DNA from 2 places in the Herbaspirillum sp. GCM10030257 genome. Region 2 is predicted to be linked to the other one. Evidence: riboswitches for the same ligand, from Rfam matches in the RefSeq annotation. Region 2 holds a riboswitch; the other holds the start of a gene.
What was found. A riboswitch is a leader RNA that binds a small molecule or an ion and turns the genes downstream of it on or off. The one in region 2 is predicted to bind manganese.
Positions count from the first base shown of each region.

Region 1 (15,504 bases), on a different contig from region 2:
GTATTTCAAGTCAAAGACCCATCGCTGCTCGACAAAGTGAAGCAAGGCGACAAGGTAAGCTTCGTCGCCGAAAAGGAAGGTGGTCAATTCATCGTGACACAGATCGACGCTAAGCAATAACAGTAAAGCTCTCTAATGGTCTGGCGCATATGATGCCGCCAGACCTCTCATAGGCGCATGGATCCCCAGTCCAGGAAGTCGCCTGCACGCTCGCAAAGTGCATACAAAAGATAAATAAAAAATAACGTATAACTGCTTGACGAAATGAGAACAATTTTCGACAAGTACACTCCTATCGCTTGAATCAGGTTGCTTATTACAGTCAAACCATTTATTCAACTTTAGGAGCAAGTATGCACATCCCTTCAATTGCAGCCATAGCGCTGACATCCATCGTTCTATCAGCACCTGCGATATCACAAGAAAAGGCCGGAGCGCATTCCGGGATGCATGGCAGTCAATCCTCTCCAGGGAAGATGAGTCACGGTTCAATGCAGAGCTCACCCGATGCGTCCAAAGCGGAGTTCGAGCACCAGTTTCTGGACACCATGGCGGCACACCACCAGAGCGCAATCGAAATGGCTCAACTGGTCGAGAAAAGGTCATCACATGACGAACTGAAACAAATGGCGAAGAAAATCATCGACGACCAACAAGATGAAATCAAGCAGATGACAGAGTGGAAGAATCAGTGGTACCCGGATAAGGGGGATGCCATCAATATGAAGATGCCCGGCATGGCGGAATCCATGAAGGGAATGTCCGTGGAAAAGCTCGAGGCAAGCACTGGTGACCCTTTTGATGCCATGTTTCTCGACATGATGACAAGACATCATCAGGGGGCTGTGAAAATGGCTCAGTCGGCATTGACCAAGGCTAAGCATCCGGAGGTCAAGAAAACGGCCCAGAAAGTCATTGATGAGCAAAAGAAGGAAATAGCGCAGATGAGCAAGTGGAAGAAGGAATGGAGGCTTGCTACCAAGTGACCGACATGAGACGAGAGCAGCCAAAGAGCTGCTATACGCGCTCAAGGAGGACACGGACTTGCATCATTCTTACATTCACTTTAAAGGAAATGCATCATGTCTCATCGAGTGGCTTACGACTCTGGAACTTCGACCCAAGTAACTTGTTCACTTCGCCTATTCAAGGGTCTCACGGTAACTGCATTAACGCTCTCGGCAATCGTGATGACACCCGCCCAGGCAGACGGTCCTGGACGCGGTGCTACCGCACAGTTTGAGCGTGACTACCTCACCTTCATCATTGATCACCACTACTCGGCATTGCGGATGACCGAACTGGCAGCAGGCACAGACGTTCAACGTGACCCTCCTGTCAACAACCCACAAGAAGGTACATCGCCTACGCCAGGAACTTCAGCGACGCCACCAAAGGCAGGCATGGAAGACGTCAAGTCGATGGCGCGAATGGGAAACCGTATGCAGCGGGAAGAGATTGCAAAGGCGCAAAAATTCTTACGTGAATGGTATGGTGTAAACCACACGCCAACAGTTAGGCCTGAAGGTCAGCAACAAATTCAACTTCTCGAACAAGCACCAGGAGGCGCCCAGTTTGAGAGAACCTTCCTTCAAGTATTTAGCAACCATCACTACGGTGCGCTTCATCCCAGCTTGGACTGTCAAGTCAAAGCTGACAACGACCATCACCAGCTAAAAGGCTACTGCGAAGGTATCGTGCATCATCAGATTATGGAAGTAAACGATATGCGCGAAATGCTCTGCAAACAGTTCTCAATCTGTGATTTCCAACCGACGACAGGCACTGCTACGCAGTCCGCCACAGCTGCGTCGGTCACACGACAATAACACTACTGTCAAGATCCGTAAGCGTAATTCAAACTTAGGAGAATTATGATGGCAAATGACGAGTTTAAGTCATGTATTGAAGCGTGTTATGAATGTGCGACGGCATGCGACCACTGCGCCGCAAGTTGCCTGAAGGAGCAAGACGTAAAAATGATGGCGCGTTGCATTGCCCTCGATATTGATTGTGCCGCGATTTGCAGATTAGCCGCAGGCTTATATGGCTCGTGGAAGCGGGATGGCTGCCGCAATCTGTCAGTTTTGTGCTGACGCATGCGAGGCTTGTGGCGAGGAATGCGCAAAGCATCAGATGAGCCATTGCCAGGAGTGTGCTCAGGCGTGCCGACGTTGCGCGGATGAGTGCCGCCGCATGGCTGCCGGTGTACCAGCCATGCAGCAAGGCATGCCTGGAGGTGCTGTGGCACATTAATGACGGCCATCTTCTACTTTCTCACAAGACCTACTTGACCTTCCCATCGCGGGAAGGTCTACAGTGATATCTCACTTAACAAAGGAGGTATTACCATGTATGAGCTACAAGTCGAAGGTATGACATGCGGAGGTTGCGCACGCAGCGTCACACGGTCAGTTCAGATGGTTGATAGCAATGCGAAGGTTGATGTGGACCTGAAGGCGAAGAAGGTACGCATCGATACGTCAGCAAATCTCGACGATGTTGCGGCCGCAATCAAAGACGCCGGCTACCCTGTCACGGCGAGCCCTATAGTATGACGGCCTAGTGGAGCAGCTGCAAAGCCGCTCCCTTTGTATATGGAGGCTCACATCATGCCAAAAATCACAGTACTGCCGCATCCTGAATATACGCCACATGGAACAACCATCGAAGCAGCCGGCGCAACCACTATTTGCGACGCCTTGCTGGATAACAATATCGACATTGAGCATGCATGCGGAAAAGTTGGTGCGTGCACTACCTGCCATGTCGTTGTAAAGCAAGGTTTCGATTTACTGAATCCCATGGGTGAAAATGAAGAGGACATGCTCGACACGGCATGGGGTCTGCAACCTCGATCCAGATTGTCGTGCCAAGCCATCGTCAATAATAACGATGAGATAGTTGTAGAAATACCAAAGTACTCGATTAACCATGCCAGGGAAACCATCTAGTGCCGTTTTAAGCTCCTCGACAAACCTATTTTGCAAAACTTGACATGAGTCAATCAATTTTATTAATGCCCTGACTACGATGCACATAGCTATGGTGTAACGTAGCCGGCGTGGAACAGAGCATCCCATAGACAGCGATTCACTTCACCGTTGAATGCAGCATCTCATAGGAGGTCCCATGGAAAACCGCACCAAAGGACATCAACATCACCATGGTCAAGACCATGACCATGACCATGGACATGACCACCACGGTCACCAACATGGGCACCAAGGACATGGCGATACTCTGACCGCACCTGAGAAGCCGTACAAGGATCCAGTATGCGGAATGAAGGTAAGTGCGAATCCGGAGAGGACGGCTGAGTACAAAGGGACTGCCTATCATTTCTGCAGTACCAAATGCATGGGAAAATTCAAAGCCAATCCTGAAGCCTATGTAAATCACATTAAGGGCGAACCGCCACAAGCCATACCAGAAGGCACAGTCTATACGTGTCCAATGCACCCTGAAATTCGCCAGCCAGCACCTGGAAATTGCCCCAAATGCGGTATGGCGCTTGAACCGATGATGCCTTCGTTGGAGGAGGAAGAGAACCCCGAACTGGTCGATTTCCGCCGGCGCTTTTGGTGGACGCTACCACTTACAGTCATCGTGACGGTTCTGGCAATGTTCGGCCACCAAATCTTCCCGCAAGGACTTCCTGGACAAAGCTGGATAGAGCTTGCCCTTAGTACACCGGTAGTCCTGTATGCCGGATGGCCATTCTTCGTGCGGTGGGCTCAGTCCATTGCAAACCGCAGTCCAAATATGTGGACGCTGATTGGCACCGGTACCGGCGCTGCCTATATCTACAGCGTAGTAGCGACCGTCGCGCCCGACCTGTTTCCGTCCACGTTCCAGATGCACGGCCGCGTTGGCGTGTATTACGAGGCAGCAGCCGTCATTATTTCCTTAACGCTTCTGGGCCAGATTCTCGAACTGCGTGCACGCTCCCAGACTTCTGCGGCTATCAAATCCCTCCTCGGCCTCGCCCCCAAGACTGCGCGGCGTATAGGGACCGATGCTAAGGAAGAGGACGTCCCGCTCACCCATGTCCATATCGGAGACATGCTTCGGGTCCGTCCTGGTGAAAAAGTGCCGGTAGATGGTGAGGTACTGGAGGGCGAAAGTGCGCTGGATGAATCTATGCTGACAGGCGAACCTGTGCCGGTCACTAAGCGTGCGGGCGACAAGCTTATTGGGGCCACCATCAATACCAGCGGCAGTCTGATCATGCGCGCCGAAAAAGTCGGCTCACAGACCTTGCTCTCGCAGATTGTTCAGATGGTGGCGAATGCCCAACGGTCCCGTGCGCCGATGCAACGACTGGCCGATATCGTCGCGGGCTACTTTGTCATTGCCGTCGTCGGCATTGCACTTCTGACATTGTTTGGCTGGGGCTTTTTCGGTCCCGAGCCAAGCTGGGTCTACGGCTTCGTCAATGCCGTCGCAGTCTTGATCATTGCTTGTCCTTGTGCACTTGGTCTCGCCACGCCAATGTCAATTATGGCGGCGACCGGTCGCGCCGCAACGCAAGGCATCCTGTTCCGGGATGCCGCTGCCATAGAGGCAATGCGAAAAATCGACACCCTTATTGTCGACAAGACGGGCACACTGACAGAAGGCAAACCTGCTTTCGACAGAGTCGTACCAGCGCAAGGATTTACGGACAAAGACGTTTTGCAGATTGCGGCTAGCATTGACCAAGGAAGTGAGCACCCGTTGGCCCATGCCATCGTTGAGGAAGCACGCAAACGCGGTGTGGCGTTGGATAAACCGGAAACCTTCGAGTCCTCGAGCGGTATTGGCGTACGCGGTGTAGTCGCGGGCAAGCGCATCGCCTTGGGCAATACCGCTCTGATGGATATGGAAAAAGTCGACTGGCGTGCCCTAGTCGACCAGGCAGAGGTGCTACGAAATGAAGGCGCCAGTGTCATGTACCTTGCAGCAGATGGACGGCTAGTTGGACTGCTGGCGGTGTCTGACCCGATCAAAGCCACTACCTCCGAGGCGTTACAAACACTGAGAGAGGCAGGGCTGAAGGTCGTGATGGCGACCGGTGATGGTGTTACTACAGCAAAGTCGGTCGGGAAGAAACTTGGCATAGACGAAGTCTATGGCGAGGTTAAGCCACAGGACAAACTTATGCATGTTGAACGCCTGCAGAAAGAAGGAAAGGTTGTAGCAATGGCAGGCGACGGTATCAACGACGCGCCAGCGCTCGCACGCTCCAACGTCGGCATCGCGATGGGAACCGGGACCGATGTCGCCATTAACAGCGCGCATGTCACGTTGGTCAAAGGCGACCTGCGAGCCATTGCTCGTGCCCGCAACCTCTCTGTCGATACTGTGCGCAATATGCGCCAGAACCTCGGCTTTGCTTTAATTTATAACGCACTCGGTATCCCTCTGGCTGCTGGTTTGCTCTATCCATTCACGGGCCAACTGCTATCGCCGATGATTGCCGCACTGGCGATGAGCCTCAGTTCAGTTTCTGTTATTACTAATGCGCTGCGTCTTCGCGGCACAGGGAAATAGCCTGGTTGTTTAACTGATCTGGACCTCATTCCAGGAGCCGCGTCTTCCTTGAGTCGAGAAATCAAGGAATATCGTCCACTCAACTTCTGAGTACCAAATCGGTTATTGGCAGCGGAGTATCCTGTAATGAAATAAAACAGAGCAGATCAGCCTTCGTTTAAGTCCGGTTGCTTAGAATCTATACTTTACGAAGCAAAACCGCATCCACATTCGAAGTTGAAACAACCCATGTTAAAGAACCACATATCCAAGTGCCTGATGTTCGTGATGGTTTCCTTCTCCGTGCATCTGCCGATCATGGCCCAGCAATCAACAACTCCTGGAATACAGATGCGGCTCAGCGACCTCCTTTCCAGTCCGAAGGAAGAGGAGCTTCTGGAGCCTGACCAAGCATTCAAATTGAAGGTGGCGGCTTCCGGACCGACGACGCTGGTTGTCGATCTGATCCCGGCAAATGGTTATTACCTGTACAGGGAGAGAATCCGCTTTGCGTTGAAAAACACGCGCGGAGTGGCCATCAAATCGGTCAACCTGCCGGCCGGCAAGGTGAAGAATGATCCAACGTTCGGCAAGATGGAAACGTACGAAAAACACATCCAAGCTCAGATTTCCCTTGAGCGCGCACCGAACGCAAAAAATGTGACGCTGGCTGCGAACTACCAGGGGTGTAACGAGAAGAGTGGCGTTTGTTATCCGCCCATGAACAAAGAGGTCACCCTGACATTGCCCTAGTCGCGCTTCATCTTGTTTTGTGATGCATGAGCGGCGATGAATCTTGATCTCTCTGAACCGTTGACTATTTGACGGGGGCGACCATCCCGGTCGCAGCGACGTAATGAGGCGAGCGTTCATCGCTTCGCTCGTACAGGACTCCTCTAAGAAAACAAAAGTTTTTTGCTGAGCGAATCGCTTCCGCTTGAAACGCAAGGGCGTTGCTCGCCTTCGCCAAGCTCAGAAATTGGACTGACAGTTCCAGTGTGACCACAACGTCTACATCCTATTGCCCGAGGCCAGCTAAAACAAACGCCGCGTCAAACCCATCGGAAATGACGCCGCCATTGATCGCGGCGGTGCCACCGCCGCCGTGAACACCTTCATTGAAGTTCCTGAAGGTGACAACAGCCGTGCCAGATGCCTCGAAGGCCCTTCGAAACCAAACCACTGAATCTCCCGCCGATTGTTGAATTCATTGAGCCGTTGAGCCCGCCGCTCGGCCGGCAGTCGGAACGGAATTGCTGGCGTGTCCATATGGGTTCGTCCTCTGCATCAATGCGCGCAGTGCGCCGCGACGGTCGAGTCGTCTTTTTCCAAACCGACCAGGATGGGACAATCCGGTCGATGGTCGCCTGCACAATTCTTGATCAAGTAAGTAAGGGTGTCGCGCATTTCGACCAGCTCAGTGATGCGCCGGTCGAGGTCCGCCACATGCGCTTTTGCCACCGCTTTCACGTCCTTGCTTGCCCGGCCAGGATCTTGCCACAGAGAGAGCAAATCCCGGATCTGTTCGAGTGAAAAGCCTAGGGTACGCGCACGTTTGACGAAGCGTAGCGTATGCAAATCCCTGGAGCCATACGTGCGATATCCGGAATCCGTTCTCGAACTTTCTTTGATGAGCCCAATGCTTTCGTAATAGCGAATCATTTTTGCAGTGACGCCCGTGGCGCTGGCAGCTTGTCCGATATTCATAATTGCCTCCTTAAATTTGTACCATCTCAAAATCCGACTTGGCGACTCCGCAGTCCGGGCACGCCCAATCTGCCGGAATGTCATCCCACCTTGTTCCCGGTGCGATACCCTCTTCTGGCATTCCGGCCGCTTCGTCATATACAAAACCGCAAACGATGCACTGATAGGTCTTCACGTCTATATCCTAAAAAAGAAAAATGACCTGCAAATCTTACGTCGTCAACTTGTTACGCTGTTTGCCTCGCCGGTTTCCACCGCTTCAACAGGAGCGCGTTGCTAACGACGCTCACCGAGCTGAATGCCATTGCGGCGCCGGCGATGACTGGATTCAGTAGGCCAAACGCGGCCAGCGGAATGCCAACGAGGTTGTAGATAAACGCCCAGAACAGGTTCTGGCGGATTTTCCGGTAGGTGCGCTTCGAAATGTCGATCGCATCGGCCACGAGCGTCGGGTCTCCACGCATGAGCGTAATGCCAGCAGTGTGCATGGCAACGTCCGTTCCGGTCGACATGGCGATGCCGACATCTGCGGACGCCAACGCCGGCGCGTCGTTGATACCATCACCTACCATCGCGACCACCTTCCCGCCTTGTTTCAATGAATTGACAACATTGGCCTTATCGGCCGGCAGAACTTCTGCCCTGAATTCGCTAATGCCAACCGCTGTGGCGACAGCTTTTGCGCTGCCGGAGTTATCACCCGTGAGCATGACAGAGGACACGCCGATGTCATTGAGCCGCTGCACCGCTGCCCTGGCTGAAGCCTTGACCGTATCGCCAAATGCGATCAAGCCGGCAAGCTCCACCTTCGTCTCAGTCTGAACCGCCAACCACGAGACAGTTCTACCGGCGCTCTCATGTGTTGCTGCCACTTTTTCCATCTGTTCGATGGACAATCCAATTTCCCGCATCAGGCGCGTGTTACCAAGATAGGTGACAACGCCATCGACATTCGCCTGCACGCCACGACCAGGAAGCGCTTTGGCGTCAGTTGCAGTCCACAGCGTGATTCCGCGCTTTTCGGCTTCGACCTGCACAGCTTTCGCTAGCGGATGGTCGCTGTACTGCTGCACTGCCTGGGCGAGCTCCAGCACGCGGCGCTGTGATTGAGCAGCACCTTCGATGGCGACAACAGCTGGCTTGCCCTCTGTCAGGGTGCCGGTCTTGTCGAAGGCCACAGTCGTCACCGAGTGGGCGGTCTCTAGCGCTTCCGCATCCTTGATCAGGATGCCGTACTTTGCAGCGACACCCGTACCAGCCATGATTGAAGTTGGTGTCGCCAGACCGAGGGCACAGGGACATGCAATGATCTGTACGGCCACTGCGTTCAGCAGTGCTTGCTGCCAGTCTCCCGTGAAGAAACCCCAACCGAAGAACGTGATGGCGGAAATCAGCAGGACGATCGGCACGAAGATCGCACTGACCTTGTCGACGAGCCGCTGAATGGGCGCCTTGACCGCTTGCGCATCTTCGACAAGCTTGATGATTTGCGAAAGCATCGTTGCGCCACCAACCGCAACGGCCTCGATGATTAGCATTCCATCTGCGTTGACGGCGCCGCCCGTGACCTTGTCTCCCACCGATTTTGCGACAGGCAGGCTCTCGCCAGTCAACAGCGACTCATCCAGATGACTGCTACCTTCGACCACGGTGCCATCTACTGGAACGCGGTCGCCCGGCCGGACGATCACCATGTCGCCAACGCGTACGGCTCCTACCGGCACAGAAAGATCCTTACCGTCCCGGCGGACAATGGCGGTCGTTGCGCGAAGAGATTCCAGTGCCCGCAGCGCAGCGACGGTCTGGTGCTTCGCCCGAGTCTCCAACCATTTGCCGAGCAGAACAAGTGTGATAACAACGGCGGAAGATTCAAAGTACAGGTGCTCCATCATGCCTTCGTGGCCAGCATGGGCAACGAGCAGATAGACGGATAGGCCATATGCCGCGCTGGTACCAATGGCAACCAGAAGGTCCATGTTGCCGGACCGTGCGAGAAGCGCCTTCCAACCAGCCTTATAGAAGCGGGCGCCCAACCAGAACTGCACTGGGGTTGCTAGCAAAAGCTGAATCCAGCCCGGCAGCATCCATTCCTGGCCGAAGAGCATGCCAAACATCGGCACGACCAGCGGCAAGCTCAACAGCGCGGAAACGGCAACCGGCCACCAGGTTGGCAGGGTGCCGGACGCTTCGCCCTTTGGGACGGCGTCCGTGACGACTGTAGCCTCGTAGCCGGCCTTTTGTACTGCGGCAATAAGAGCGTCGATCGATACGCCAGCCGATTTGACCTGAGCCTTTTCCGTTGCGAGATTGACAGTTGCGTCGGTGACGCCCGGAACCTTCTTGAGCGCCTTTTCAACGCGGGTTACGCACGACGCGCAAGTCATCCCGGAAATAGAGAGGGAGACAGGCTCCCCAGGCACGTCATAGCCGGCCTTTTCCACGGCTGACGACAGCGCATCAAGCGTGGTGGAAGGTTCAACATGGACCGTGGCCTTCTCCGTCGCCAGGTTCACAGCTGCACTTTTGACGCCGGGCACGGCTTTTAACGCCTTCTCGACGCGCGAGACGCACGAAGCACACGTCATCCCTTCGACTTTGAAGGTTAGCTCAGTAGAAAAGTTTTGAGTTTTCAGGGCGGTATCCATACAGATCTCCATAGGTGTACCGTCAAGATAGACCTTCCAGTAATGGTAAGGTCAAGTCCAACTTTCAGATTTTCTCGCGATCTTCAATAATTTGAAGCATGGTATATTGGCGCACCCATTGGGGAGTAGCCGGCTTCTGTACAGGAAGCGCCTGCATCAACATACTCGGCGGAAAGTTTTTCGCTGTGGTGCCGGCGGCCGAAAGGTTGGCGAGACCATTGGCATGCCAGCACGATGGAGGTCGGGCTGTGTTGGGCATGCCATTTGTCTTTGCCCGACCTGAAAGCTTGCAATGAACTTCATCTCCACCACTCTGATTGCCCTTGCCATGTCGACAGATGCCTTTGCGGCAGCAGTTGGAAAAGGCGCTGCTCTCCACAAACCTCAGCTGCGAGAAGCGCTTCGAACCGGGCTAATCTTTGGCATCATTGAAGCATTAACGCCGGTCGTTGGCTGGGCAGCTGGACAAGTGGCCGCGCCTTACGTGGCCGCGTGGGACCACTGGATCGCCTTCGTTCTTCTGGGGATTCTTGGCGCAAGGATGATTCGCGAAGGATTTTCCGAGGCAGAAGAGGAAGTCGAGAAGCCAGGCAGACACTCTTTCTGGTTATTGGCTGTGACCGGATTTGCGACAAGCATTGACGCGATGGTCGTCGGTGTCGGCCTGGCTTTCATGGACGCCAATATTGTGGTCACCGCGGCTGCGATCGGGCTTGCAACGTTCACGATGGTCACGCTGGGCGTGATGGTCGGCAGAGTTCTCGGAATAATTGTCGGCAAGCGCGCCGAAGTCATGGGCGGCGTAATTTTGATAGGTATTGGATGCCTCATTCTTTATGAGCATCTCGGCGCAGCGTAACCTTTCAGCGCAACTCATGCGCACCAGACGAGATGAGCAAAAGGACAAGTCAAGCTTGTCCTTTTGGCCTTGAAAGCCGGCATGCCAGCAAGAGGTGCTTGTTGCAGCCGAACACGGTGCTTAGCCAGGTTACTGCGGCTTCATTTTCGGTTCCATCATTTGATGATGCCTTTGCATCATCTCCATGCGATTCTGCATCATGTCTGGCGTCATTTGGCTCATGTGGGCCATGCACATATCCATCATTCCTTTATCGGCCATCATGGCCATTGGCATTGAGCCTGCCGCGTCAGTTTGACGAGACGTCGGGTCGGTGACGCAACCGGCCAGCGTTAGTAGGGACAGCATGGAAGTTGCCAACAACAATGTGCGGTTCATAGATATCTCCTTTAATACACCCGGAGGTGAATGAAATACATCGACGCTCCCTGTTGTTATGCGCGGCCCAGCCGTCCTGTGCCGCGCCCTATATTGCTTAATGCCGCTTTTTCTGAACCTGCAGTGAGGTTACGGTCGCAGTGTTTTTAATGTTTTCGATGTTGAATTTCACTTTGTCGCCGACTTTCACGCGAGCCAGCAGCGCGGCGTCTTTGACTGGAAAAGACATCGTCATCGGGCTCATCTCGACCGTTTCAGATTTGACTGGACCATGCTTCAAGGTGATGCTCTTTTTATCCTTATCCACGGATTTGACCTCGCCTTCATTCACCCCGACGTTGCTTGCAGAGTCTTTGTTGCTCTCTATGCCATCCATTTTCATGCCACCCATATCACCCATGCCACCTTTCCCCTGGTCAGCAGCCGCGGTATTTAACGCCAGGATTGTCAAGCCAGTTACGACGACGAATTTGTAGAAAGGTGCGTCCATTTTTTGCTCCTTGTGTTAGCAGTGAAATCAATAGTGGTAGAAGTTCATACAGTGACGCTGTGAAGCCGGGCTCCTGCCGCAGAGCGTAGTTTTCGCTCCTGAAGAAGACGCCATGCCGCCGGAATGACAAACAACGACAGCAGGGGCGCTGAAATCATTCCGCCGACCATCGGCGCGGCTATGCGCTGCATGACTTCAGAGCCTGCTCCCGAGCCATACATGATGGGAACCAGTCCAGCCAGAATGACGGCCACGGTCATTGCTTTCGGCCGCACTCGCAGCACTGCACCTTCACGGATGGCGTCCATAATCAAGTCTCTGGTCAACGTTTGCCCAGTCGCTAGCCGCTGGTTTAATGAATTGCGCAGATAAACCAGCATGACGACACCGAACTCAGCGGCGAGGCCCGCGAGCGCGATGAAGCCAACAGCAGTCGCGACCGATACGGCGTGCCCAAGCAGCCAGACAAACCAAAAGCCACCGATGAGCGCAAATGGCACGGTAAGCATCAACAGCAAGGCTTCCGAAGTCGACCGGAATGCCAGATACAGCAGGATGAAGATGACGATCAATGTCAATGGAATCACCGTCTGCAACTTGGCGGCGGCCCGCTCCAGGTATTCGAACTGGCCAGACCAGCCAATCGAATAGCCGGCTGGCAGTTTGATTTCCTTTTGCACCGCTGCCTGCATGGCTTTTACCGCGGTGTGCAGGTCCGTTCCACGCACATCGACATAGACCCAACCGGACAGGCGTGCATTCTCGCTGCGTATCATCGGAGGACCGTCGGTAACCATGATGGTTGCCACGTCAGCCAAGCGGATCTGTGCACCTTTGTCGGTTACTACAGGAAATTCTCGTAGCGACTGCACCGAATCCCGATAGTCCCTCGGATACCGGACATTGATCGGGAACCGCTGACGTCCTTCAACGACTTCACCAACGTTTTCACCACCGATGGCGGACGAGACTACCGACTGCACATCAGCGACCGACAAGCCATACCGCGCTGCACGCGGCCTGTCGATATCCACGTCAATGTAGCGTCCCCCGCGCAGCCGCTCGGCTAACGCAGACGTCACGCCCGGGACATTCTTGACCACGGTCTCTACCTGAGATGCAATCTGGTCGATTTGCCCAAGGTCGGATCCCGAAATCTTGACTCCTACCGGTGTCTTGATGCCGGTTGAAAGCATGTCGAGGCGATTCCGGATAGGCGGAACCCAGACGTTGGACAATCCCGGTACCCGGACGACTTGGTCGAGTTCTTCAACCAGTTTTGCGGGCGTCATATCGGGACGCCACTGCGCACGAGGCTTGAACTGGATAGTGGTCTCGAACATTTCCAGCGGCGCCGGGTCCGTCGCCGATTCCGCTCTGCCGGCCTTGCCGAACACCGTCGCCACTTCCGGCACCGTACGAATAAGCCGGTCGGTCTGCTGCAAAAGCTCACTCGCCTTGGAAGCCGATAGCCCAGGTAGTGCTGAAGGCATATAGAGCAGATCGCCTTCGTCCAGTGGCGGCAGAAACTCACCGCCCAGGCGCGACAAGGGAATCGCAGTCAGGACAAGCGCGACCACGGCAATACCGATCGTTACAACCGGATGACGCAGGCTGGCCTCCAGCAACGGACGATATCCACGGATCAGTATCCGGTTGATGGGGTTCGCTGCTTCCTTGGGAATCCGCCCGCGAATCAGGTAGCCCATCAGCACGGGGACGATGGTGATCGCAAGGCCCGCGGCGGCGGCCAGCGTGTAGGTTTTCGTGTATGCCAGCGGAGCAAAGAGCTTGCCTTCCTGCGCTTCCAGCGCGAACACCGGTACAAAGGACAGCGTCACGATGAGCAGGGAAAAGAACAATGCTGGGCCGACCTCGATCGCTGATTCTGCCATCAATGTCCAGCGTTCCTGTCCTCTCAGTTCTTTCCCTGGATGGGCGTGCTCGTAGGCTTCCAGGTGCTTATGCGCGTTTTCAATCATCACAATGGCCGCATCGACCATCGCCCCGATCGCAATGGCAATGCCACCAAGCGACATGATGTTGGCGTTGACGCCCTGGTAGCGCATGACAATGAACGCAGCAAGCACGCCCAGCGGCAGCGACACAATTGCCACGAATGCGCTGCGCAAATGGAACAGGAAGATTGCACAGACGATCGCAACCACAACAAACTCTTCAATGAGCTTGTCGCGCAAATTCGTGACGGCCGCCGAAATCAATTTCGAACGGTCGTATGTTGGCACGACTTCGACGCCTTTCGGTAGCGAGCCCTGCAGCGTAGCGAGGCGGGCTTTGACTGCCTTGATGGTTTCCAGCGCGTTTTTACCAGAGCGCATCACCACGACGCCGCCAGCGACTTCCCCCTCGCCATTCAGTTCTGCAATGCCGCGCCGCATTTCGGGACCAAGACGGACCGTTGCGACGTCGCGCAATGTTACGGGGGTGCCGGCCTCGCTGCTGGACAACAGGACATTGCGGAAATCTTCCAGTGAACGCAGATAGCCGCGCGAGCGGACCATGTATTCTGATTCTGCCATCTCCACGACCGAGCCGCCGGATTCCTGGTTTGCCTTGGAAAGAGCCTCAAGCAGCCTCGCGTGCGAAATCCCAAATACCCGGAGCTTGTCCGGATCAAGGACGACCTGGTATTGCTTGACCATGCCCCCAATGCTGGCCACTTCGGCGACATCCGGGACGGTTTTAAGCTCGAACCGCAGGAACCAGTCGTTCAATGCCCGCAGCTGGGCCAGGTCATGCCCTCCGGTGCGGTCCACCAGTGCGTACTCGAAGATCCAGCCCACCCCGGTTCCGTCTGGACCTAGCTCGGCGCGCACTCCTTGTGGCAACCGGCTCTGTACCTGGCTGATGTATTCCAGCACGCGCGAGCGTGCCCAGTAGAGGTCGGTCGCATCATCGAACAGTACATAGACGAACGAGTCACCGAAGAAGGAATAGCCTCTGACCGTCTTTGCACCCGGCACGGCTAGCAACGCCGTGGTCAATGGATAAGTGACCTGGTCTTCGACAAGCTGTGGCGCCTTGCCCGGATACTGGGCGCGAATAATGACTTGCGTGTCGGACAAGTCCGGCAAGGCATCCAGAGGCGTGTTGCCAAGCGCCCAGATACCCCATCCGGCAATGGCGACGGCAGCCAGCAAGACCCAGATGCGATTGGCGATCGACTCGCGAATGATCCGGGCGATCATTTCGCACCTCCAGCCGGCGCGACTTTCTCAAGGACGTAGCCGTCCTTGCCTTCCTTGAATGAAAACTCTACGTCCTGCCCGGGTTTGACGCCGGCGAACGCATCAGGCGTCGGCTTATTGAAATCCATGGTCATCGCGCCCCACTTCAGCTCCGGAATTGGCTTGTGTGAAAGCGTCAAAGCTTCGGGCGAGACCTTTTCCACCTTGCCCACACCTCGGTAGACCGGCCCTGCAGCAGCCTGCGCGGGTTGGGTCGAAGGCTGGCCTTGGGCTGGGGTTGGACTGGAAAGCTTTGGCAATACCGATTTCAGGTTGGCTTCCGAATCGATAAGAAACTGCCCGGATGCGATTACCTTCTGGCCTTCAGTCAGGCCGCTCAGGATTTCAGTGCTGTCACCGATATCACGACCCGTCGTCACTTCCACTGGCTGCATGGAATTGTTGTCGCCCGCTACCAGGACGACTGAGCGCTTGCCGGTCGTAATAACCGCTTCCGTCGGTACAAGCAGCCGGGACGCCGCCTTCTCGGCACCGAGGCGTACCCGCATCAACATACCGGGAATGAGGCTGCCATCCCGGTTATCCAGTTCAAGCCTTGCCTGGATGGTGCGGGTCGAGGAACTGACGTTTGGCAGGATTTCACGGACTGTGCCCGCATATTTACGATTCGGCTTGCCCGAAAACCTGGCTTCGACGGTCATG
Region 1 is NZ_JBHTDH010000010.1:147,154-162,657, reverse strand. Features, by position in the region: gene ACFQUU_RS16840 (copper-binding protein) at 1-120, shown strand, start outside; gene ACFQUU_RS16835 (DUF305 domain-containing protein) at 354-986, shown strand; gene ACFQUU_RS16830 (DUF305 domain-containing protein) at 1,083-1,829, shown strand; partial or broken gene ACFQUU_RS16825 (four-helix bundle copper-binding protein) at 1,878-2,256, shown strand; gene ACFQUU_RS16820 (heavy-metal-associated domain-containing protein) at 2,352-2,558, shown strand; gene fdx (ISC system 2Fe-2S type ferredoxin) at 2,613-2,954, shown strand; gene ACFQUU_RS16810 (hypothetical protein) at 3,094-3,234, opposite strand; gene ACFQUU_RS16805 (heavy metal translocating P-type ATPase) at 3,244-5,535, shown strand; gene ACFQUU_RS16800 (protein-disulfide reductase DsbD N-terminal domain-containing protein) at 5,764-6,267, shown strand; gene cueR (Cu(I)-responsive transcriptional regulator) at 6,802-7,221, opposite strand; gene ACFQUU_RS16790 (rubredoxin) at 7,232-7,396, opposite strand; gene ACFQUU_RS16785 (heavy metal translocating P-type ATPase) at 7,449-9,866, opposite strand; yybP-ykoY riboswitch at 9,970-10,148, shown strand; gene mntP (manganese efflux pump MntP) at 10,159-10,725, shown strand; gene ACFQUU_RS16775 (hypothetical protein) at 10,855-11,103, opposite strand; gene ACFQUU_RS16770 (copper-binding protein) at 11,201-11,593, opposite strand; gene ACFQUU_RS16765 (efflux RND transporter permease subunit) at 11,638-14,802, opposite strand; gene ACFQUU_RS16760 (efflux RND transporter periplasmic adaptor subunit) at 14,799-15,504, opposite strand, start outside.
Region 1: it holds a riboswitch for manganese, as region 2 does, so the genes downstream of both, mntP (manganese efflux pump MntP) here and ACFQUU_RS05700 (TMEM165/GDT1 family protein) in region 2, are expected to answer to the same signal.

Region 2 (15,504 bases):
GAAGCAAGCCGCCGTAATGCTCCCACCCGGCGGACCGCCGATGTTGGCCATGTCGGCAAAGTTGGATTTGAGCTGTTCCTGGTATGCGTCTTCGATCGGCATGCGCCATGCCGTGTCGCCGGACGTCTTGCCCGCGGTGAGCAACTCATCGGCCAGATCGTCGTGATCGTCGTCATGGCGTGTGAACAGGCCGGTATTGTGATGGCCCAAGGCGGTCACGCAGGCGCCGGTCAGGGTCGCGATGTCGACCACCGCCGCCGGCTTGAAGCGCTCGACATAGGTCAACGCATCGCACAGGATCAGGCGGCCTTCGGCATCGGTATTCAGGATTTCAATGGTCTGGCCAGACATCGACGTGACAATGTCTCCTGGCTTGGAGGCGCGTCCGGACGGCATGTTTTCGCAGGTCGGGATGACGCCGATGACGTTCAGCTTCAGGTTCATCTCGCCGATCGCGCGGAAAGTGCCGAGCACCGATGCTGCCCCGCACATGTCGTACTTCATCTCGTCCATGTTGGCGCCGGGCTTGAGCGAAATGCCTCCGGTGTCGAAGGTGATACCCTTGCCTACGAGCACCGTTGGGGCTTCCTTGGCCTTGCCGCCCATGTGCTTGATGACGATGAACTTCGGCGGTTCCTCACTGCCTTTGGTCACGGAGAGGAAGCTTCCCATCTTGAGGGCTTCGAGTTGCTTGCGTTCGAGGACTTCAACCCCGAAGCCGAAATCCTTGCCCAGTTGCTTGGCTGTATTGGCGAGGTAGGTCGGGGTGCAGATATTGGGAGGAAGATTACCGAGTTCCTTGGCCAGATCGACGCCGTTGGCCAGGGCGATACCTTGCGCAATCACGTTCTTGGCTGCGGCATCGGCACCCGCGCTCAAAAAAGCGATCTTTTTGACGCCGCGGGCAGGCGGTTCTTTCTCGCTCTTGGTCACGCTATAGCGATACTCCGTGTCGCGCACCGCGAGAATGGCGCAGCGAATGGCCCAGGCGGTATCGCGTTTCTTGATCTGGTCCAGAGGAAGGGCAATGGCACCGTCCGCCGCGCCGATCGACGAGAACGCCTTGGCGGTTGCCTGCAAGGCAGTGACAAATGTTTTGTCGGAGAGTTCGGCATCCTGGCCCAGGCCTACCAGCAGGATACGCTCGGCGGCGATGCCGTCCAGGCCGCGTAGCAGCAAGGTCGATCCCGGCTTGCCGGTGATGTCGCCGGACTTCAGCGCCGCGGCGATCTGACCTTTGCGGTCCAGAGCCTGAGCGGCCTGCGACAGTTTCTTATCTTCAAATACGCCTACGGCGATGCAGCCTGTCTTGAAACCGGCAAGTCCGGTTTTTGCGTCGAATGGTTTTATGCTAAAGTCCATGGTCACTCCTTTTGAGACGCAATTATAGTCTTCAATTCAATGATCTTTCAGCGCGCTCTTCGTCGCGAATTGGTAAGTACCGCCGGCGCTGTCTTCACCACGCTTTTCACGATCACGATTACCGTGATGCTGATCAAGATACTCGGCCAGGCAGCCGGGGGAAAAATTGCATCGCAGGATGTCATCGCTCTGATCGGATTTGCGGCGCTTCGTTACCTTTCCGTGATCTTGATCCTGACCGGATTCATTTCGGTGCTGGTCGTCGTCACTCGCAGTTACCAGGACTCCGAAATGGTCGTGTGGTTCGCGTCCGGCATGAGTCTGTCAAAATGGATTGCGCCCGTGATGAGCTTCGGCGTTCCCATCGTCATACTCATTGCCTTGCTCAGCTTCTTTGTTACCCCGTGGGCCAATCGCCAGAGTGCGGAGTACCGTGAACGCTTTCAGAAGCGCGAGGACATCGCCAGAGTCTCGCCGGGACGGTTCCAGGAATCGTCATCGGCTGACCGCATCTTCTTTGTTGAGGGCGTCAGTGGTGATTCGACCAAGGTCAGGAACGTCTTCGTCAATACCATACAGAACGGCAGAACCAGTGTCGTGGTGGCCAAGGAAGGAACGATCGCCATCGATGAGCGTGGCGACAAATTCCTTCTGATGGACAAGGGCCGGCGTTATGACGGCGTCGCGAGCCAGTCGGATTTTCGTGTCATCGAGTTCGAGCGCTACGGTGTGCTGGTGGCGCGCCAGTCACAGGCACTGGTCGGCGACATGTCGGCCCGTTCATTGTCAACACCGCTGCTTCTGGCGAACCTGAATAATTTCAACGGTGGTGAACTGGTCTGGCGCCTCTCTCTCCCTATCATGGGCTTGCTGCTGATGCTGCTTGCCATTCCGCTGAGCTTTGTCAATCCGCGCGGCGGCCGGTCCGCCAACCTGCTGATCGCGTTGCTGCTATTCATTATCTACAGCAACATGGTCAGCGTGTTCCAGGCTGCCGTCGTGCAAAAACGGCTCTCGCTGGACACCGCCTGGTGGCCGCTGCATGTTGTCGCCGCCTTGCTGATCGCCTTCCTGTTCTCATGGCGCTTGCTGGTGAACCATCCTTATCATCCGGCTAGCCTGTGGGGTGCGTTCAAGCGCACCGTGTTTACCCGGAAGGCGGCGGTCCGATGAAAGTTTTACATCGTTATGTGGCACGCGAGATCATCGCCGCCGTCATCTTTGCGCTGGTAGCTTTTCTTGCGCTGTTTGCCTTTTTCGATCTGATCGGTGAACTGCCGCAGGTAGGTCGTGGCAATTACCAGCTTCAGCATGCTTTCTTGTATGTGACGATGGGGCTGCCCGGGTATGTCTATGACCTGATGCCGATCGCTGCCTTGATCGGTAGCATTTACACCTTGGCACAGTTGGCGGCGCGCTCCGAATTCACCATCATGCGCGCGTCGGGGCTGTCGACCGGCATGGCGAGCTGGATGCTGGCACGGGTTGGGATCGTGCTCGTCATCGTGACTTTCCTGTTCGGCGAATTTATCGCTCCCGCGACCAGTGCAATGGCTGAAAAATGGAAACTGCAGGCACAGGGCGCGTCGATATCACAGGAATTTCGTACCGGCTTATGGACCAAGGATGTGATCCGCCAAAACGGACTAACCGGTGAAACCGTCGGGACGCGCTTTCTCAATGTAAAGGATGTAACACCGGCCGGCCGGCTGCAAAACGTGAAGCTGTATGAGTTCGACCGCGACTTCCGTCTGATTGCGGTGGTCACCGCAGCGTATGCGGATTATCAGGCCAGGAATGTCTGGCGCTTGTCGGATGTGACGGAGACGAGCTTCGGCGCCAAGCTGAGCGATATCACGGCCACCATTACGACCAAGACCCTGCCAGCGCGCGACCTGGTGTCCGAAATCACGCCAAACATCCTGTCGGTGCTGTTTGCCGATCCGGACCGTATGTCGGCGTATGGCCTCGCCGTGTATACCCGCCACCTTGCGGAAAATAACCAGACGACAGAGCGCTACGAAATCGCGTTCTGGAAAAAGGTGTTTTACCCATTTGCCGTGCTGGTGATGATGGCACTGGCACTACCCTTTGCCTATCTGCATTTCCGCGCCGGTGGCGTCAGCCTCAAGATCTTTATCGGCATCATGATCGGTGTCAGCTTCCAGTTGCTCAATAGCTTGTTTTCGCATCTGGGCCTGCTCAATACCTGGCCTCCGCTGGCGACCGCTGTGTTGCCCAGTATGATGTTCCTGGTGATTGCGATCGGATCGCTATGGTGGGTCCAAAAACACTAGGAAACCTGATGAAACATCGTGCCCTCGTCCTGTTTGCTCATGGTGCCCGCGACCCACGCTGGGCCGAGCCTTTCCAGCGTCTGCAGCGGATTGTTGAAGAGCAGAAGCCGGATGTCGCCGTGTCGTTGGCCTATCTTGAATTAATGACGCCGCGCCTGCCGGAACTGGTTAAAGACCTGGTCGAGGACGGCTGCAAGGAATTGACCGTGGTTCCTGTCTTCTTTGGACAGGGCGGACATGTATTGCGTGATCTGCCAGTGATCATCGATGAAATCCGCCATCAGTATCCGCTGTTGCAGATTACGGTGGCACCGGCGGTCGGAGAGAGTCTGGATGTGTTGAATGCGATCGGACGTTATTGTCTTGGCGCGTTGGGGAATGGGTAAGCATCGCCACGACTACTGCGACACTATTTCCCGTCCGAGTCCTTGTCCGAATTTCGCGGCGCAAACGCCTCGCCAATCATTACAAGCACCGGCCCTTGGCAGCCTGATAAACCCTGTTCAAGACCACCCAGGCTAAGACGCATCACGCGTTCATTCTCCCGGCTGCAATTTTCCACCACGACGACCGGCAGGGCAGGTGAGCGCCCCTGTGCCAGCAATTTTTGCGCAGTGGTGATTGCTTCCTTGCCGCCCATGTACTGGATCAGCGTGTCGCAATCCGGAAGCGTCGTTTCTTCGGGGTGATTGGGTGCGGTGCTGGAAGTAAAAAACGCCACGCTGCGGGCGACGCCTCGTTTGGTTAGCGGTTGCCTGGTGGATGCGGCCGCGGCGAGTGCTGCCGTGATGCCGGGAACAATGTCAACGTCGATGCCGGCCGCTTCAAGTGCGCGCAGCTCTTCATCGGCCCGTCCAAACAGCATTGGATCGCCGCCTTTCAGGCGTACTACCAGTTTGTATTTCTTCGCGCAGGCGACCAGCTGTTCATTGATGACATGCTGGGCAGTCGAGCGCTGTCCGGATCGCTTGCCAACGGAAATCTTGTCGGCTTGCGGACATAGCGCCAGCATCTCTTCGGTCACGAGCGCGTCGTACAGGACAACGTCGGCCTGCGAAAGGATACGCGCGCCGCGGATCGTGATGAGGTCGGCGGCGCCGGGGCCGGCGCCAATCAGGTAGACCTTGCCGAGTGCCCGGCCTGCAACTTCACTTGATGGCATCGGCAGTAGCCTTGACTAATTTATTAAGCCAGCCGGATCATGCCGGCCGCCACCGTCTGGTGGGTCACTTCATCGATCAGGATAAAGGCACCAGTGGCACGGATGGCATCGTACGCATCGGCGGCGAGGGGCTGTTGTACGTTGATCGATACGGTAGCGATATCGTTGAGCCTGAGCGCGTCAGCGTTGCGGCGCTCCTGCGTATTGATATCCAGCAGCGTATCAATCGCAGTCACGCGTGCAGCGACCTGCTTGGTGGTGTGCTTGAGCCAGTACTTGCGACGCATGTCCAGCGGATCTTCCGATAGCCAGCAGATATCGGCATTGACAGACTTCAGCAGCGTGGCAGGGGCTGCGGCTGCCGCCAGCATGTCGCCGCGCGAGATGTCGAGATATTCGTCCAGCAGCACAGTCACCGACTGCCCGGACGTAGCGACGTCATGCGAACCGTCGAGCGTCAGGATATCCTTGACGGTCGCAGTCTGTCCGCTTGGTTGCACCACGAGCTTGTCGCCCTTGCGCACCTTGCCGGCTTCGATACGTCCCATATAGCCACGGAAATCGTTTGCTTCATGCCCATTGTGGCGCGCGACCAGCTGCACCGGAAAACGCAGCGGTTCTTCATGCGAATCTTCGTACACCGACAGCGATTCCAGCAGATTGATCAGGGTCGGGCCCTTGTACCATGGCATCTTGTCGCCAGCGACAACCACATTGTCGCCAGCCAGTGCCGACAGCGGAATCGGACGCACATCTTTCAGGCCGAGCTGTTTGGCGAAATCGAGATAAGCGCCGACGATGCGGTCGTACACGGTCTGGTCATAATTGACCAGGTCCATCTTGTTGACCGCGACAATCACGTGTTCAATGCGCAGCAGGTGGGCAATCGTGGAATGGCGCTTGGTCTGTGTCAGCAGCGTCACGCTGCCGTCATCGCCCAGCTTGACCTTGGACACGTCGATCAGGATGATCACCGCGTCGGCGGTCGATGCGCCGGTCACCATGTTGCGTGTGTACTGTTCATGGCCAGGTGTATCGGCAATGATGAACTTGCGCTTCGGCGTGGCGAAGTAGCGGTAGGCGACGTCGATCGTAATGCCTTGTTCGCGTTCCGCTTCGAGGCCATCAGTCAGCAGCGACAGGTCGACGGTGTCGCCCACTGTGCGCTTGTGCTTGGCGCGGGAAATCGCATCGAGCTGGTCGGCGAAGATGCCCTTGCTGTCAAACAGCAGGCGACCGATCAGTGTGCTTTTACCATCGTCCACCGAGCCCGCGGTGATGAAACGCAGCAGGCCGCGTTCGGCGCCGGCATTGATCGACAGGGCTTGTTGTTCAGCTACGGCGTTCATCAGAAATATCCTTCTTTCTTGCGTTTTTCCATCGATGCTTCGGATGTCTGGTCATCCATGCGGGTCGCGCCGCGCTCGGTGATCTGGGTAACAGCGGTCTCGGCAATGATCGCGTCAACGTCTGCCGCGTCGGAAGCGACCGGGCAGGTGCAGGAGATGTCGCCGACGGTACGGAAGCGCACGACGCGCTTTTCAACGGCTTCGCCTTCGCGTGGCGGCGTCAGATCGGTCAGCGGCACCAGCAGGCCGTTGCGTGGAATGACTTCGCGTTCATGCGCGAAATAGATCGGTGGCAGTTCCAGCTTTTCGCGGGCGATGTATTGCCAGACGTCGAGCTCGGTCCAGTTCGAAATCGGGAATACACGCATGTTTTCACCCGGATGCACACGGGTGTTGTACAGGTCCCAGAGTTCAGGACGCTGGGCCTTCGGATTCCACTGGCCAAATTCATCGCGGAAGGAAAAAATGCGCTCCTTCGCACGAGCTTTTTCCTCGTCGCGGCGTGCACCGCCGATGCAAGCGTCAAACTTGTGCTCGGCAATCGTTTCCAGCAGCGTCACGGCCTGCGCCGCATTGCGTGAATCGGTCTGGGGATTGCGCAGCCGCACCGTGCCGCGCTTGATGGAATCTTCCACCGAACCGACGATCAGGCGCTCACCCAGTTCAGCCACGCGCTTGTCGCGGAAGGTGATCACTTCCGGGAAGTTGTGACCAGTGTCGATATGCACCAGCGGGAACGGGAACTTGCCTGGACGGAAAGCCTTTTCAGCGATACGAAGCAGGACAACGGAATCCTTGCCGCCGGAAAAGAGCAGGGCGGGGTTGGTGCATTCCGCAGCGACCTCGCGCATGATGTGAATCGCTTCCGACTCCAGCCAGTCAAGGTGACGGTTGCTGGCAGCATCCAGAAAAAGTTTTTCGACTGCGGTATTCATAATGTTATCCATGCCATCGTTGTTACGCTATTTGGTTCTTCCCCGTTCTCGGAAGAGATCAGGTTGTCGCGACTGCCTTGATTCTTACCAGCTTGCCGTCGACCACATGCAGTCCGCATTCCTTGGATTCGGGGTTTTCCCACCACCAGCGGCCGGCGCGCACATCCTCGCCAGGCTGGATCGCCCGTGTGCACGGCTCGCAGCCGATCGATGGATAGCCTTTGTCATGCAGCGGGTTGTACGGCACGTTGTTGCTGCGGATGTAGTTCCAAACGTCTTCCTCGGACCAGTCGGCCAGGGGATTGAACTTCGTCATTCCATGCGCAACGTCGTCTTCCTGTACCGCCAGTTCGGCGCGGGTGCTTGACTGGGCGCGGCGCTGGCCGGTGACCCATGCCTTGTTGCCAGCGAGGGCGCGGTTCAGCGGCTCGACCTTGCGGATGCGGCAGCATTCCTTGCGCATGTCCACGCTGTCATAGAAGGCGTTGAGGCCATTCTGCGTGACGTAAGCATCGATCGCCGAAGTCTCCGGCTTGTACAGTGCGACTTCGTAGCCATAGGTTTCCCTGATGCGGTCGACCATGGCCAGTGTTTCCTTGTGCAGGCGACCGGTTTCCAGCGTAAAAATGCCGATCGGCAGTTTCGCCTTCAGGATCAGGTCGGTCAGCACCATGTCTTCCGCAGCCAGGCTGGACGCGAATACCGCCGGCGAAAACTCGTCGGCAATACGCTGCAGCGTTGCCGTCGTATTGTCGACCAGGATATTCAAATCGCTCATGCCGACACTCCGGAGCGCTGCACACGACGGAACAGCGGCGACTTCTGGTCCCACGAGGCCTGATAGACCTCGGAGAAATCGGTCAGTCCCTTGAGTGCGTCATGGATGTTCTTGTCTTCACGTACGGCGAAGGCATCGAAGCCCACGCGTTGCATGTAGAACAACTGGTCGCGCAGCACGTCGCCGATGGCGCGCAGTTCGCCGGTATAGCCGAGGCGGGCGCGCAGGTTATAGGCAATGGAATAGCCTCGACCGTCAGCGAACTTCGGGAAGTCGACGGCGACGAGCTTGAAATGCGACAGCTCACCCTTTAGTTCTTCGGGGCGCTCGCTGCTGCCGATCCACACGCCGAGGTCGGCGCGACCTTCCAGTACAGCGCGTTGCTGCTGCCAGACTTTCAGGGGCACGATCACCTTGCCCGCCGGGATCGCAACGGTGTCGGCCGTATCGTTTTCTGTCAGGCGCAATACGGTCCAGTCATCCGAAACGACTGCCTTGTTCTTGATGATGTTACGCATATGCGTCTTCTCCTATCTTGTGTTCGATGACGATCGGCGTTGCGTAAACGAATTCCTTGAACGGCGCGACGCCAATGCGGCGTGCCGTATCGATAAAGAGTTCATCTTCGTGGCGCTCGCGCAGGTAGACCTGCAGGATGCGGTCGATCACTTCCGGCATCTGATGTGCGGAGAACGACGGGCCAATGATCTTGCCGATGCTCGAATTGTTACCTTGTGCGCCGCCCACCGACACCTGATACCACTCGCTGCCGTCCTTGTCGACGCCGAGAATGCCGATATGGCCGACATGGTGGTGACCGCAGGAGTTGATGCAGCCGGAAATGTTCAGCTCTATTTCACCGATGTCGTGCTGGAAGTCGAGGTTGTCGAAGCGCTCGGCGATATCCGACGCGATCGGGATCGACTTGGCATTCGCGAGCGCGCAGAAGTCGCCGCCCGGGCAGCAGATCATGTCGGTCAGCAGGCCGATGTTCGGCGTCGCCATGCCGTGCGCTTTTGCTTCTTCCCAGACCCTGATCAGGTCCGATTGTTTGACGTCCGACAGCACCAGGTTCTGCTCGTGCGTGACGCGCAGTTCGCCGAAGCTGTAACGATCGGCCAGGTCGGCGGCGAATTCCATCTGCTCGGCGGTCGCGTCGCCCGGCGGCACACCGGTTTTCTTCAGCGACAGTACGACGGCAGCATAACCCGGCACCTTGTGCGGCTTGACGTTACGCTTGATCCAGTTGGAGAACGCCTTGTTGTCGGACTTGAACTGTTCGACGGCCGCATCGCTCGCCGGCAGCGTCTCGTAAGCGGGGGCGGTGAAGAAGGCGGCGACGCGGTCGAGTTCTTCCTGGGTCAGCGTGCTCGGACCATCCTTGATGTCCGCCCATTCTGCTTCAACCTGACGCGCGAACTCTTCGATCCCGATGGCTTTCACCAGGATCTTGATGCGTGCCTTGTACATGTTGTCGCGGCGACCGTACTGGTTGTAGACGCGCAGGATCGCCTCGATGTAGCTCATGACGTGCTGCCACGGCAGGAAGGAACGGATTTCGCTGCCAAGGATAGGCGTACGGCCCATGCCGCCACCCACCAGCACGCGGAAGCCGACCTCGCCCTGCTCGTTCTTTACGACCGACAGGCCGATGTCATGCACCATGATGGCGGCACGGTCTTCCAGTGCGCCGTTGATGGCGATCTTGAATTTGCGGGGCAGGAAAGCGAATTCGGGATTGAAGGTGCTCCACTGACGCAGGATTTCGGCGTACGGACGCGGATCGATGATCTCGTCGGGGGCAATGCCGGCAAATTCGTCGGAAGTGATATTGCGCACGCAGTTACCGGAAGTCTGGATCGCATGCATTTCGACCGATGCCAGCTTGGACAGGATTTCAGGTGTATCTTCGAGCTTGATCCAGTTGAACTGGATGTTCTGGCGCGTCGTGAAATGTCCGTAGCCACGGTCATATTCGCGGGCAATGTGCGCGAACAGGCGCATCTGTTTGGAAGCGAGCAGGCCGTAGGGGACGGCAATGCGCAGCATGTAAGCATGGCGCTGATAGTACAAGCCGTTCTGCAGGCGCAGCGGGCGGAACTCGTCTTCCAGCAACTCATTGGACAGACGGCGGCGCACCTGGTCGGCATACTGTGCAACGCGTTCCTTGACGATCTGATGATCATATTGGTCGTAACGATACATCTTCTTCTTCCAATCTTAAAAAACCAATTTGGCGGCGACACCCGTCAGCGTGGTAGCCAGCAGGCCGCGCAGAAATTTTTCCGGGACCGCTTTCGCGACCAGTGAACCGAGGGTAATGCCGGGAACCGAACCGATCAGCAAGGTGACCAGCAGTTCCCAGTTGATGGAACCGAGATACCAGTGGCCGGCAGCAGCAATGGCTGTCAGCGGAACCGCATAGGCGATGTCGGTGCCGGCAATTTCCGCCGGGGATAGGCGAGGATACAGTAATACAAGAATGGTCGCACCTACCGCCCCGGCGCCGATAGAAGAGATCGTGACCAGGGTGCCGAGCAGGACGCCGACAACCACGGTGACGATCGTCAGGTTGCGGCCTTGCAACTGTTTTTCCGGATGGGCCAGCATCCAGGCTTGCATGCGGCTACGGAACAACAATGCGGCGACCGTCAGCAGCACCGACCCGGCGATGGAATAACGAATGATCTGGCCGATCTGCTTGTCCAGTGCGCCAAAGTATTTCAGCGCCAATGTGGCAAATAGGGCGGCAGGTAGTGCTCCGTAGCAGAGGTGGCGGACCACTTCCCAGCGTACTGTGCCGCGCACACGATGGGCAAGGGTGCCGGCCGTCTTGGTGGCGGACGCAAAAGCGAGGTCGGTGCCGACAGCCACTGTTGGCGAAACGCCAAACATGAGTGTAAGTAATGGCGTCATCAGAGAACCGCCACCGACACCCGTCAGGCCGACCAGCAGGCCAACCGCAAACCCGGAAACTATATAAGAAACAGTCATGTCACCTCGCGCAAAGGAGTGTGAATCGTAATAAACTAATTCCTTATTCCAAACTACTTAGTATTTATTTGCTTATATGCTCATTTGGCATATGCAAGAACAAAAAATAAGGTAGTGTTGCCATAAGGGAAACAATGAATCTTCACCAACTGCGGTTTGTGCGCGAGGCCGTCCGCCAAAACTTCAACCTGACAGAAGCCGCAAAGGCCCTCTACACTTCCCAGCCCGGCGTTTCCAAAGCCATCATCGAACTCGAAGAGGAACTGGGCGTCGATATTTTTACCCGGCATGGTAAGCGCATCCGTGGCCTGACCGAGCCAGGTCGCGCCGTGCTTCGCTCGGTTGAACTGATCATGCAGGAAATCGAGGGGCTCAAGCGCATCGGGAAGGAATTCGCGGCGCAGGACAGCGGCAGTTTTACAATCGCCACAACCCATACACAGGCGCGCTATGCGTTGCCGAAAGTCGTGCAGGCGTTCACGCAGAAGTTTCCCAAGGTCAGGCTATCGCTACTGCAAGGCAATCCCAAGCAGATCGCGGAAATGGTATTGAAGGACCAGGCCGACCTTGCCATTGCCACTGAAGCAATCGCCAACATTGACGGCTTGATTACCTTGCCCTGTTATCAATGGGAGCATGTGGTGGTGGTTCCTCACGGCCATCCTTTGCTGGATGCAAAAGTCATCACGCTGGAAGAGATCGTCCACTATCCGCTGATCACTTATGACAGCGCATTTACTGGCCGCGCGAAGATCGACCATGCATTTGCGATTCGGGAGCTGAAACCGGACATTTTCCTGGAAGCCATTGATGCCGATGTCATCAAGACCTACGTCGAACTGGGCATGGGTGTCGGCATTATTGCCGGCATGGCCTTCGATGCGGAACGGGATAAGGGTTTGCAGGCAATTTCCGTTGGCCATCTGTTTGGATCGAACGTATCGCGTGTCGCGCTGAAGCAGGGCGCCTATTTGCGCAGCTATGTATACAGCTTTATCGAATTGCTGACACCGACGATGAACCGTAAGTTGATCGAACAGGTGATGAGTGGTGAAAAGGATAGCTACGAACTATGAAGCCAGTTCCGGGAAGGCAAATGCAGGCATTGGCCACCTGGCCGTTCGACCAGCGCCGGCAGATCGACTTCGTGCTCACAGATATCGACGACACGCTGACGTCGGAGGGTGCACTCCTGCCAGAGGTGTTGGCCGCCATTAATGATTTGCGTAGCGTCGGCATACGCGTGATTGCCGTGACAGGACGTCCGACCTATTGGGCCATGCCCCTGTTGAAACTGTGCCGGTTTGACGCAGTGATTGCCGAAAACGGCGCCAGCGCGTTCTGGCATGACGTGCAGGGTCGGATGCAATCGTGGTTTTATGCAGATGCATCTACGCGGAAACAGCACCGCGCGGCGCTGGAAGAATTTATACCGGTGCTGCAGCGGCGCTTCCCCGACTTGCCGGTCGCCGACGATGCGCCACAGCGGGTGGGTGATCTGGCGTTTGATATCGGCGAAAACGTCCAGCCCAGGTCAGCTGATGGCGTAACTGCCATCGTGGAATTCATTGCCGCGCACGGCTTTTATGCCACCGCCAGTAGTATCCATGCGCATGCGTCCCTAGCGCATTTTTCCAAGCAGGTTGCCAGCCAGCAGGTGCTTGAAAGCGTCTTCGGTATTGTTGATGCGGACGCCTGTAAGCGCTGCCTTTTTATTGGTGATTCAGGCAACGATGCCGCGATGTTTGCGCATTACCCCTATACCGTGGGCGTTGCCAATATCAGCAAGCACCTTGTGCGACTGGATGTCGCTCCGGCTTACGTCACGCAACAAGCCTGTGGCGCCGGCTTTGTAGAGGCCGCGCGCGCGGTGCTGACCGCGCACGGCATCCCGGAACACAGAAACATTTCTGCCCAGTAACCTTTTATTTGGGTTAAAATCGCACCCGTCATTGGGGAGTAGCCGCCCTCCGAAAACGAGAGGGGCTTGCGTCAACAGACTTAACTTGCGTCATCGACAGCAGGTTATGGCGCAAGCGATCCAGGTTTGGCGAGACCTTTGACCATGCCGCCTCAGCTTAGGGCCGGAGGGCGCATGGTCATTGGTAATTGTCCGGCCCTGGAGCACTTATGGAAGCATTCTTCATTTCGACCGGAATTGTCGCCCTCGCAGAAATGGGCGACAAGACACAACTTCTTTCCCTGCTGCTCGCAGCCAGATTCCGGCGTCCGATACCTATCATTCTTGGCATTCTCGTGGCAACCTTGCTCAATCACGCCTTTGCGGGCGCGCTTGGCAGCTGGCTGACTTCGCTCGTCGGCAAGGACGCCCTGCGCTGGATACTTGGTTTGTCCTTTCTTGCAATGGCCGCTTGGACCATGATCCCCGACAAGCTCGACGACGTTGATGCCAAGCCTGCACGCTTCGGCGTCTTTGGTGCGACAGCGGTAGCGTTCTTCCTCGCTGAAATGGGAGACAAGACGCAGGTGGCGACCATCGCATTGGCAGCAAAATATTCTGCTTTTATCCCTGTGGTGGCCGGGACAACCCTGGGCATGATGCTCGCCAATGTGCCGGCCGTATTCATCGGCAGCCGGATCATGCATGTCGTGTCGCTCAAGCTCGTGCATGGCATCGCTGCGGTGATTTTCGCAATCCTCGGCGTACTTACTCTCCTGAACGTCGGCAATCTGCTGTAAGCCACATTACACGGGTCGGTAACCCAGGCGCCGCGACAACTGTTCCGCGTGCGCCCGTGTGGCCCGGGCAATCTCACCGTCCCAGCTCTCATCGATATGCGCAGACGATCCGACGACGGTCAATGCAAAACGCATCCGACCGTCGTGATCGAAGACCGGCGCCGAGAAAGCATTGAAGCCTGCCAGCAAGCGTTCCGCCGCGCGCGTGACTCCCGAGGCGCGGACCGATGCCGGGTCCAGGTGACCGATCATGCGGGCCATCGCATGGCGCCGTGTTTCTTCGAGCAGGGGTTCGAGTTCCTTGCGCGTTTGCGGCGCGTCGAGCTTTTCACTACGATTCTGGGCGAGTTCGCTGCGCAGCATGGCGTCCGTCTCGGTAGACGGCAGGAAGGCAGCAAAACAAAGTCCGCTTGCGGTATAGGTCATCGGCATGACACTGCCGATCTGCAGGTTGATGGTGACCGGCCTGCGCGACTGCAGCAAGCGGATATAGGTAGGACCAAAATTTCCCCAAGTCGCCAGTGCCACAGTTTCGCTGGTGGCATCACGCAAGGCGGCCATGGTTTCGTCGGCAAGTTTGACGGCGTCCAGCCTGCCGAGCGACACCAATCCCAGTTCCAGTGCCATCGGCCCCAGATCATACAGGCCCGTGGCAGCGTCCTGATATACCAGTCCCACCCGGATCAGACTGACGAGATACCGATGCGCCTTGGCTGCCGGCATGCCTGCCGCCTTGGCGAGGATCGATAGTGACACCGGACCGGCTGCATTGGCCAGGGCAACGAGCAAGGGAGCCGCAACCTCGATCGATTGAATGCCTTGTTGACCTGCCGCAGCAGGTTTGCTCGTGTCGTCGCCGGACGTGTTCACCATGCTTTTCATACAATGCTAGAATGACAGGGCGTTATGGAATGGTAAATGCATTTAACAATGCGTAATAATGTTGGAGTGTAAAGCAAATTGGTCGATGCTGGTTGATGCGGACAGAATTAGCGCCGATGACACCTCACACCGATCATTGACAGTCACCGTCACGTTACAACAAGCGAACAAGCGGCCCGTGTGAGGCCGGTATAAAGGAGATCCATGCGTTATCCACTGATTCTCAAGCTTATCGCCGGCACTGCACTCATCGCGGCCGGCACTCTTGCCAATGCGCAGTCCTATCCTTCCAAGCCGGTTCGCTGGGTCGTACCGTATCCGCCGGGAGGCGGTTCGGACGTGATCGCGCGGACTATCGGAGCGCAGTTATCCAAACAGGTCGGGCAGCCAGTCGTCATCGAAAACAAGCCGGGCGCCGGCACTATCATCGGCGCCGAGACGGCGGCACGTTCGCCGGGTGACGGCTACACCGTTTTTTCGGGCGATAACGGGACCTTCGTGTTCAATGGCGCCTTGTACAAAAAACTTTCCTACGACCCGCAAAAGGATTTCGCGCCGGTTTCCCTGATCGCGCGCTTTCCACTGCTGCTGGTCGCTAATCCAGGCGCGGGATTCAAGGATGCCAAGGACCTGATCAGCAAGGTCAAGGCCGCGCCTGGCAAGTACAACTACGCTTCGGTGGGAGCAGGTAGCCCGCATCATCTGGCAATGGAGATGTTCAAGCAGCGCACCGGCGCCTTCATCGTCCATATTCCGTATCGCGGCGCAGGCCCGGCAGTGCAGGATGTGCTGGCGGGACAGGTGCCTATGATGATCCTCGATCTGGCCACCGCGCTGCCGCACATCAGGACCGGCAAGCTTACCGCGCTGGCGGTCGCCTCCGACAAACGTTTGTCGCTGCAGCCTGACGTGCCAACCTTGAAAGAGCTTGGCTACAACGATCTGGAAATGTACGCATGGCAGGGCATGGCCGTTCCGGTCGCGACGCCCAAGGACATTGTCGCTCGCCTGAACAGTGAAGTGAACAAGGCGCTGACCGCGCCGG
Region 2 is NZ_JBHTDH010000003.1:218,346-233,849, reverse strand. Features, by position in the region: gene ACFQUU_RS05765 (leucyl aminopeptidase) at 1-1,362, opposite strand, end outside; gene lptF (LPS export ABC transporter permease LptF) at 1,402-2,535, shown strand; gene lptG (LPS export ABC transporter permease LptG) at 2,532-3,659, shown strand; gene ACFQUU_RS05750 (sirohydrochlorin chelatase) at 3,668-4,045, shown strand; gene cobA (uroporphyrinogen-III C-methyltransferase) at 4,069-4,821, opposite strand; gene ACFQUU_RS05740 (sulfate adenylyltransferase subunit 1) at 4,845-6,170, opposite strand; gene cysD (sulfate adenylyltransferase subunit CysD) at 6,170-7,105, opposite strand; gene ACFQUU_RS05730 (phosphoadenylyl-sulfate reductase) at 7,164-7,883, opposite strand; gene ACFQUU_RS05725 (DUF934 domain-containing protein) at 7,880-8,401, opposite strand; gene ACFQUU_RS05720 (nitrite/sulfite reductase) at 8,394-10,088, opposite strand; gene ACFQUU_RS05715 (sulfite exporter TauE/SafE family protein) at 10,104-10,877, opposite strand; gene ACFQUU_RS05710 (CysB family HTH-type transcriptional regulator) at 11,012-11,953, shown strand; gene ACFQUU_RS05705 (HAD-IIB family hydrolase) at 11,950-12,798, shown strand; yybP-ykoY riboswitch at 12,820-13,003, shown strand; gene ACFQUU_RS05700 (TMEM165/GDT1 family protein) at 13,008-13,577, shown strand; gene ACFQUU_RS05695 (IclR family transcriptional regulator) at 13,584-14,450, opposite strand; gene ACFQUU_RS05690 (Bug family tripartite tricarboxylate transporter substrate binding protein) at 14,664-15,504, shown strand, end outside.